Regions from separate parts of the Streptomyces sp. x-19 genome, predicted to be linked through region 2. Evidence: riboswitches for the same ligand, from Rfam matches in the RefSeq annotation. Region 2 holds a riboswitch; the other holds the start of a gene.
What was found. Region 2 has a riboswitch for cyclic di-AMP ahead of ACLJT4_RS40225 (peptidoglycan DD-metalloendopeptidase family protein). Riboswitches for the same ligand answer to the same signal wherever they lie in the genome.
Positions count from the first base shown of each region.

Region 1: it holds a riboswitch for cyclic di-AMP, as region 2 does, so the genes downstream of both, ACLJT4_RS02985 (NlpC/P60 family protein) here and ACLJT4_RS40225 (peptidoglycan DD-metalloendopeptidase family protein) in region 2, are expected to answer to the same signal.

Region 1 covers NZ_JAJPWK010000001.1:627,233-631,434, forward strand. The annotation lists gene pcrA (DNA helicase PcrA) at 1-1,163, opposite strand, end outside; cyclic di-AMP (ydaO/yuaA leader) riboswitch at 1,413-1,582, shown strand; gene ACLJT4_RS02985 (NlpC/P60 family protein) at 1,590-2,723, shown strand; gene ACLJT4_RS02990 (hypothetical protein) at 2,931-3,284, opposite strand; partial or broken gene ACLJT4_RS02995 (C40 family peptidase) at 3,908-4,202, shown strand, end outside.
Region 2 covers NZ_JAJPWK010000042.1:18,810-23,011, reverse strand. The annotation lists gene ACLJT4_RS40235 (PP2C family protein-serine/threonine phosphatase) at 1-773, shown strand, start outside; gene ACLJT4_RS40230 (DUF2332 domain-containing protein) at 808-1,926, opposite strand; cyclic di-AMP (ydaO/yuaA leader) riboswitch at 2,339-2,495, shown strand; gene ACLJT4_RS40225 (peptidoglycan DD-metalloendopeptidase family protein) at 2,507-3,907, shown strand; gene ACLJT4_RS40220 (aldo/keto reductase) at 4,015-4,202, shown strand, end outside.

The DNA.
Region 1 (4,202 bases), on a different contig from region 2:
TTCTTCGGGCGGCGGTTCTCGTTGCGCTCGATGACGGCGTTGGCCGCGGAGAGGATGGTCTGCGAGGAGCGGTAGTTCTGCTCCAGCAGGATCGTGGTGGCGTCCGGGTAGTCCTCCTCGAACTGGAGGATGTTGCGGATCGTGGCGCCGCGGAAGGCGTAGATCGACTGGTCGGCGTCACCGACCACGCACAGCTCGGCGGCGGGGATGTCGACCGATGGGGGTCCCCCCGCGCGAGCGGAGCCGAGCGTGGGGGAGGGGCCGACCAGCTCGCGGACGAGGGTGTACTGGGCGTGGTTGGTGTCCTGGTACTCGTCGACGAGGACGTGGCGGAAGCGGCGGCGGTAGTGCTCGGCGACGTCCGGGAACGCCTGGAGCAGGTGGACCGTCGTCATGATGATGTCGTCGAAGTCCAGGGCGTTGGCCTCGCGCAGCCGCGCCTGGTACATCGCGTACGCCTGGGACAGGGTCTTCTCGAAGCCGTCGGCGGCCGTCCCCGCGAAGCTCTCCTCGTCGATGAGCTCGTTCTTGAGGTTGGAGACCTTCGCGCTGAAGGACTTGGGCGGGAAGCGCTTGGGGTCCAGGTCCAGATCGCGGCAGACCAGGGCCATCAGGCGCTTGGAGTCGGCCGCGTCGTAGATCGAGAAGGACGACGTGAAGCCGAGCCGCTTGGACTCCCGGCGCAGGATCCGCACGCAGGCGCTGTGGAACGTGGAGACCCACATGGCGTTGGCCCGCGGGCCGACCAGCTCCTCGACGCGCTCCTTCATCTCGCCCGCGGCCTTGTTGGTGAAGGTGATCGCGAGGATCTGGCCGGGGTGGACGTGGCGCTCGGCGAGCAGGTGGGCGATGCGGTGGGTGAGCACCCGGGTCTTGCCGGAGCCGGCGCCGGCGACGATCAGCAGCGGGCCGCCGCTGTGCGCCACAGCGGCCTTCTGCTGGTCGTTGAGCCCTTCCAGGAGCGCCGCCGGGTCGATGGCCGGGCGGGCGGCGCCGTCGCGGTAGTACGACTCCCTGGAGACGGGCGCGTCGAACCGCCCGCCGAAGAGGTCGGCGGGGACCTCCTCCGGGGCCGGGCCGGGCTCGTCCTCGGGCGGCGGCGGGGGCTCCTCGTCCGGGGGGCCGAGATCCGCCAGGAAGCTGTCGTCAAAGAGGCTGCTCATCGCCCACCGAGTCTAGGCCGCCGCACTGACAACCGGTCCCGGAGTGCCGGATTGGCCGGCACCGCTCCGCCGCGGGCGCTACCGTGTCCGTTCTGCCCGCAAACCGGCACCGCTCGCGTTCAGGTCACGAAAAGGTTTCGGGCATATCGAACACCAGCCTTCACAGGGGCCACACGAGTTGGCTACGGTCTCGCTCGGGCAGCCCGCAGTCCCCGCGGACGACAGCGTTCGCACGGGCCGCCCCCGCCGAGTCCGGTCCCGCCGCGAGGCACCCGGAGCCGGGGACCCACCAGCACCACCGGGGTGAATCGACCGGTGCGCCCGCCGCCAGGCGGACGCAGCAGCCGTAGGGCAAGCCTTCCGTCAGCAGACCGCCCGAACCCGACAGCTAACCCGGTAGGCGGTCCACGGAAGGAGTCGCCGGCCTTGGCGTCCCATCGCAAGCCGCGCACCCCCATACTCGCCACCCCCGGCGGCCGTCGTACGGCGACCGGGCTCACCACCGCCGCCCTCGCCTCGGTCACCCTGCTCTCGCAGACCGCGAACGCGGCCCCCAAGGCGCCCCAGCCCTCCATCGAAGAGGTCAAGACGAAGGTCGACGACCTCTACCAGCAGGCCGAGGTCGCCACCCAGAAGTACAACGGCGCCAAGGTGAAGGCCGACGGCCAACAACGCACGGTCAACCGTCTGCTCGATGAGGCGGCCCGGCGCGCGGACAAGATGAACGAGTCCCGGCGCCGGCTGGGCGCGTTCGCCTCGGCGCAGTACCAGAGCGGGGGGATCAACCCGACCGCCCAGCTGATGCTCGCCAAGGACCCGCAGCAGTTCGTCGACCGCAACCACCTGATGGAGCAGTTGACCGCCCAGCAGAAGCAGGCGATCACCGACTACCAGGCACAGGCCGCGGCCGCCACCCGCCAGCGGGCCCAGGCCACCAGCAGCCTGGAGAGCCTCCAGCAGTCGCAGACGTCCCTGAAGGAGAACAAGAGAAACGTTCAGGCCAAGCTGGCCGAGGCGCGCCAGCTGCTGTCCCGGTTGACCGCCCAGGAGAAGGCGCGGCTGGCCGAACTGGAGCGCCAGAAGGAGGCCGAGGCCCAGCGCAAGGCCGCCGAGCAGGCCCGCAAGGAGGCCCAGCAGCGGCAGCAGCAGCCCGGTGGCGGCGGCTCCGGGCAGGGCTCCGGCGGCGGCACGTCCGACGGCGGCTCGTACTCCACCAAGGCCGGCAAGGCGATCGCCTTCGCCCGCGCCCAGATCGGCAAGCCGTACGTCTGGGGCGCCACCGGGCCCAGCTCCTACGACTGCTCGGGGCTGACGCAGGCCGCGTGGCGGGCGGCCGGGGTCGACCTGCCGCGGACGACCTGGGACCAGGTCAAGGTCGGCACCCGGGTCTCCAGCAGCGATCTCCAACCCGGCGACCTGGTGTTCTTCTTCAACGACATCAGCCACGTCGGGATGTACATCGGCGGCGGCGAGATGATCCACGCCCCGCACCCGGGCGCCAGCGTCCGGGTGGAGTCGATCTACGGCATGCCGATCTACGGCAGCGTCCGGCCCGCTTAGCCGGTGGACGGGCGCGCACCGCGCGTCCGCGACGGACCCACCCCCCACAGCCACCCCCCACACGCCACCGCGCGGTCATCCGCCGCCTCCGGAAGTACGGAGCGGGATGACCGCGCGGTGAGCCGTTGATGCGGCGGTGCGGCGCCGGGGCCGCCGGGCGGGTGCCGGGGCCGGGGCCGTCGGGCCGGGGCCGGGGCGCCGGGGTGCTCAGGTCCAGAGCACCGCGATGAAGATGTTGAGCATGGTGAGCCCGCCGACCGCGCCGAAGAGCGGCTTGGGGAGCTTCTCCTCGTCGCGCTTGACGTAGACCAGCGCCAGGATCACCACCAGGACGGCCATCTTGATGCCGATCTTGATGTTGTTGAGCGAGTGGTCCTGCATCTGGTTCAGACCGACCAGCACGATGCCGGTGACCAGCATCGTGAGCGCGCCGTGCAGCATGGCCGGCACGAAGCGGGCGGTGCCCGCGCCCATGGCCTTCATCTGGGTCAGGAAGCCACCCAGCAGGGAGGCGATGCCGATGATGTGCAGGGCGACGAAGACATTGATTACTACGTCCATAGTGCTGGATCGTATCCGCCCCATAGCACGCCCTTTCCGGCAGGGCGCCCGTGATGCCGGCTTCGGTCAGGGCCCACCGCTCCCGGCCTCCCGCCGACCGTCGATCGGTCATCCCCGCGCGGCGGCCGCTCGGAAACGGACAATGCCGGGCAAGGGGGTTCGACGCCGTGACCCCGGGCCTAGCTTCCTCCTGCAGACGACCGGACCCGCACCCCACCGGTCGCATTCGCCCCGCAGGGAAGGAAGTGACGGCCGCCATGGCGTCGCACCACACGGCCACAGAGCGGCCGCCGCTCGCACCCCCGCCGGCCCGGACCCACCCCGCCCGCAGCACCCGCGGCGGGCTGCTGCTCGCCGCGGACCCGCAGCGCTACCTGGACGGCGCCACGGTGCTGGAGCGCACCGGCAGCCACCAGGCGACCGCGGTGACCGGCTGGGCCCGCCGCCTCGGCAGCGTCCGCCGTGTCGGCAGCCGTCCCGCGACCGCCGCGGAACGCTCCCCGGCCCCCGAGGCCGCCACCCCCCTGGAACGCGCCCCGGAGCACCTGGCACCGCCCACGCCCGCCGCCGGCACCGCGCCGCTGGTACCCGGCGTGCCCGCGGCCCCCGTCCCGCCCGTGGACGACCGGGCCGCCCGCGCGGTGGCCTTCGCCCATGCCGCCCTCGGCAAGCCCTATGCCTGGGGCGCGACGGGGCCGGCCGCGTACGACTGCTCCGGGCTGACCCTGGCCGCGTGGCGGGCCGGCGGCGTCACCCTGCCCCGGACGACCTACACGCAGATCACCTCCGGCACCCGCGTCGACTGGCCCCGGCTCCGCCCCGGGGACCTGGTGTTCTTCCACGCCGGCATCAGCCACGTGGGCCTCTACATCGGCGGCGGCGAGATGATCCACGCCCCGCACGCCGGCACCCCCGTCG
Region 2 (4,202 bases):
GCGACGCCCGGCTCGCCTCCGTGCGCGACGTCTCCGAGGCCGCCCAACGGGCCGTGCTGCCGGCGCCCCCCGACACCCTCGCCGGCCTGGCGGTCGCCGCCCGCTACGTGGGTGCCCGGGCCGGTGCCCGCATCGGCGGTGACCTGCACGCCATCCAGGACACCCCGCACGGCGTGCGGATGATCGTCGGCGACGTCCGGGGCAAGGGGCTGGAGGCCGTCGAGGCCGCGGTCGTCGTGGTCGGGGCCTTCCGCGAGGCGGCGGAGCAGGAGGCCACCTTGGAGGCGGTGGCGAGCCGGCTGGAACGGGCGATCGAACGGGAGGGCGGGCGCCGCGCCGGCCTCGACCAGGACGAGGGCTTCACCACGGCCGTCCTGGCGGAGGTCCCCGCCGGGAACCAGTCCGTGCTGCGCATCCTCAACCGCGGCCACCCGTCCCCCCTGCTGCTCACCCCGGACGGCGGCCTACGGGAGCTGCCCCCGCACACGGCGGCGCTGCCGCTGGGACTGGGCGACGTGGCCGGGTGGCCCGACCGCGCGGACGAGACGTTCTTCCCCGCCGGGGCGCTGCTGCTGCTGTTCACCGACGGGGTGACCGAGGCCCGCGACCGGGCCGGGCGGTTCTACGACCCGTGCGCCCGGTTGCGCGGCAGCCAATTCAGCGGCCCCGGGGACCTGTTGGACGTGGTGGTCGAGGACGTCGCCCGGCACACCGGCGGGGGCCCCGCCGACGACATGGCCCTGTTGGCGGTCCAGCGGCCCCTGGAGGCGTAGCGCGGGGCGTCGGTGAACGGGCGGGGTGGCCGGGTTACGGCAGCGGCGGACGCAACCAGTGCACGCTCTGGCCGTGCGGCCCCGTCAGGGCCACCGGGCGCTCGTCCAGGGCGAGGGTCAGCGACATCGGGTCCCCCGGCCCGAGGGACCGGTGCTCCGGCGCGGTGATCCACGGCAGCACGCCGTGGTGCTCCTGGGAGATCCAGTGACCCGGGCCGTCCCGTTCGGCCAGCACCGACCGGACGAGCCCGGCGAACTCCTCGCGCCGGGCCGGCGGGAGGTAGTGCAGCACCGCGCTGTGGAAGACGACGAGCGTCGCCCCGGCCGGTACCCGGGCGGCCAGCGCCGGCAGTTCGTCGATCAGGTCGCCGCGCACCACCGTGGGCCGCGGCGACGCCCGGACCGCCTCGACGGCCGCCGTGAGCCGTGCCGACCGGGCCTCGTCGCCGGGCCACACCAGGGCGTGCAGCCAACGCAGGTCGTCCGGCGACCCGACCGGGTCGAGCGGTTCCAGGTCGATGCCACCGCGCCAGACGACCTCGGGCCGCGCGCCGGGCGGCACCGTCGCGCCGTCGTCCCAGGGCGCGACCCCACTGGTGCGGCAGGTGAAGGCGACCGGGCCGTCCGGGGCGCCGGCCTCGACCGGCTCCCCGTGGGGGCTGGGAGGTCCGTCGGGGACGTACCGGTAGCGGTACCGGTCGGGGTGCAGGCACAGCCCCGCCGACGTCCCGACCTCCAGGAGGGCCAGCGGCTGCGGCAGACGGGCCAGCAGCGGCAGTAACGCGGCGCAGCGGGCCGGCTCGTTGGTCTGGGTCGCGCGCCGCATGATCACCGCGCGGACCTCGTCCCAGTGCCGGACCGTCCACTCGCGCCACCGCCCGTACGCCGCCTCGCCGCGCGGCCCCGACTCGGCGTGCGGGCCGTCCAGGTAGCGCACCGCGGCGAGCAGCAGGTTCGGCTGCTGCTTGTTCCCCGAGGGCAGCGAACGGGCCAGCAGTTCGCAGATCTCGTCGTCCTGGCCGATCCGGGCGGAGAGTTCCTCGTGCGCGTCGGACCGGCCCCGCGCCTCGTGCCAGGAGAACTCCCGGTACCGAACCGCCACGTCCCGTGGGGTGTTGACGGTGCTTCCGGTGTTCGCGACGTTGACGACCATGAGGCGACGTTACCGCCCTCACGTTCCGTAACTGCGGGGCGTCCCTCCGCATAACGACTGGTGCACAATCGCCGCGAGATCGTTTGGCGATGCCGCGCCAACTCGCCCTGTTTGCGGTCAGACTGGGGGCAAAAGTCCACGCCAGAGCTTCTTCGGGGGGCTTGCGGAACCCCCGCGGATTCGTGGGAACGCTTGGATTTCCCGCACCGTCTCTATTACTGTCCGATAACGGAGCGCGGTCGTCCCAGCCGTCGCCAATGGCGGCACCGCGCGCCGACGCCGAATCCTGCACGCGCTGTTCCCGCACCTCCAGAACGACCCTTGAGCCACCCGCCCGAGCCAGCTTTCCGCACGGCGCGACCCCCGTCCTCGACCCGAGTCGGGTCGCCCGGATCGGCCGGTTCCGGGGGTCCTGTCGGATCCGCCTGGAATTGCAGGGAATTGAGTAGAGGGAACCGGGGAACCACCACCTTGGGGTGAATCGGGCGCCTCTCGCCAGGGGGTGCCGGTAGGAGACCTTCCTGCTCCGAACCCGTCAGCTAACCCGGTAGGCGAGAAGGAAGGAAAGGAGTGCGCCCCCGTGGCGTCCAACAGGCCCGCCCCCCATGCTCCGTCCGCGTACGGCCTCGGTGGTCCCGCCGACTTCGGTGGCCCGGTCGGCTTCGGCGGCCCCGCCGGCTTCACCGTTCCCACGACCGTCGGTGACCCCGCCGGCGTTCCCGCCCCCACTGCCGTGAGCGGCCCCGACGACGTCAGCGCATTCGCCGCTGTCGATGGCCCGACCGACGGCGGAGCTCCCGCTGGAGCGCCCCAAGACCCCTCGCCGTACGGCCAGTTTCCGGGGCAGCGGTCCCCCGGTGAGGTGTTCTCCCACGACCTGCTGACGCCGGAGCCTTCGCCCCAGGGCGCGCCGGGCGGCGCCGAGCCGTCGGCCGGCCCCGCCGGTGCGGACGCCGGCGACGGATGGCCGCCGGCCGACGAGTCGGACGCCGGCGACGCATCGGCCCGCCCGGTCCGCGGCAAGCACCGGGTGGCCAAGCAGCGCAGCGGCGGGCTGGCGCGCGGCGGCACGGTGCTGGGCGTCGGCGTGATCGCGGCGGTCGGCGCGAGCGGGGTGGCCGCGGCCGAGGACCGGCCGCCGGTGCCGATATCGGTGCCGGACCCCGGTGGCGTGGTCGACGACGCCACCGGGGCCCTCCAGGACGCCGGCCCCCGCACGGCCGACGCCGGTGCCGCGCCCGTCGCGACGCCCGCCGGCACGGACTCCGCAACGACGGCCTCCGCCCCCGCGGTCGGCCCCGCCGCGTCCCGTCCGCAGGGCGACGACGCCACCGCGGGCGGCGCACCGGGCGCGGGGCCGGCCGAGGCGCTGCGCCACCGCATCCTCCAGCAGGCCGACGGCCGACCGGGGGCCGCGGAGGCCGAGACCGGCAGCGATGCGGACGCCGGACCGGACGCCGGCCCGGCGGACGAAGCAGCGCCCGACGCGGCATCCGGAACGGCACCCGAGGCGGCGGCCGAGCCGGCTGCGCCCGCGTCGCGGGCCCGCCCGGCGGCGTCGGACGACCGGCCCGCCGACGGGGCGGGGACCGCCGTCGCCCCGGTCTCCTCGTACACCCTCACCACCGGCTTCGGGCAGGCCGGCGACCGTTGGGCCGCGGACCACACCGGACAGGACTTCGCGGCCCCGACCGGCACGCTGGTCAGGGCGGTGCACGACGGCACCCTCACCCAGGCGGGCTGGGCCGGCGGCTACGGCTACCGCATCGTCCTCACCCTCGACGACGGCACGCAGCTCTGGTTCTGCCACCTGTCCTCGATGGTCAAGACGACGGGGCGGGTGCACGCGGGCGACGTCATCGGCCGGGTCGGCGCCACCGGGAACGCCACCACGCCCCACCTCCACCTGGAGGTCCGCCCGGACGCCGGCGCCCCGACGGACCCGCTGCCCTGGTTGCGCGACCGCGGGGTCACGGTCTGACGGGCGCACGGAGCCGGAGCCGGCCGCCCGGCCGCGGGGGAACGACTCCCCGCGGTCGGGCGGGTGCGGAGGGAACAACTCCGCGTACCCGGGCGTTGGCACGGAGCATGACCGTGACACACGCCCAGAGCTCCGCCCCCACGCCCAAGTCGCTCGGTTCGCTGTCCGTCTCCCCGCTCTGCCTCGGAGGCAACGTCTTCGGCTGGACCGCCGACGAGGCCGAGTCCTTCGCCGTGCTCGACGCCTACGTCGCCGGCGGCGGCAACTTCATCGACACCGCCGACGTCTACTCCGC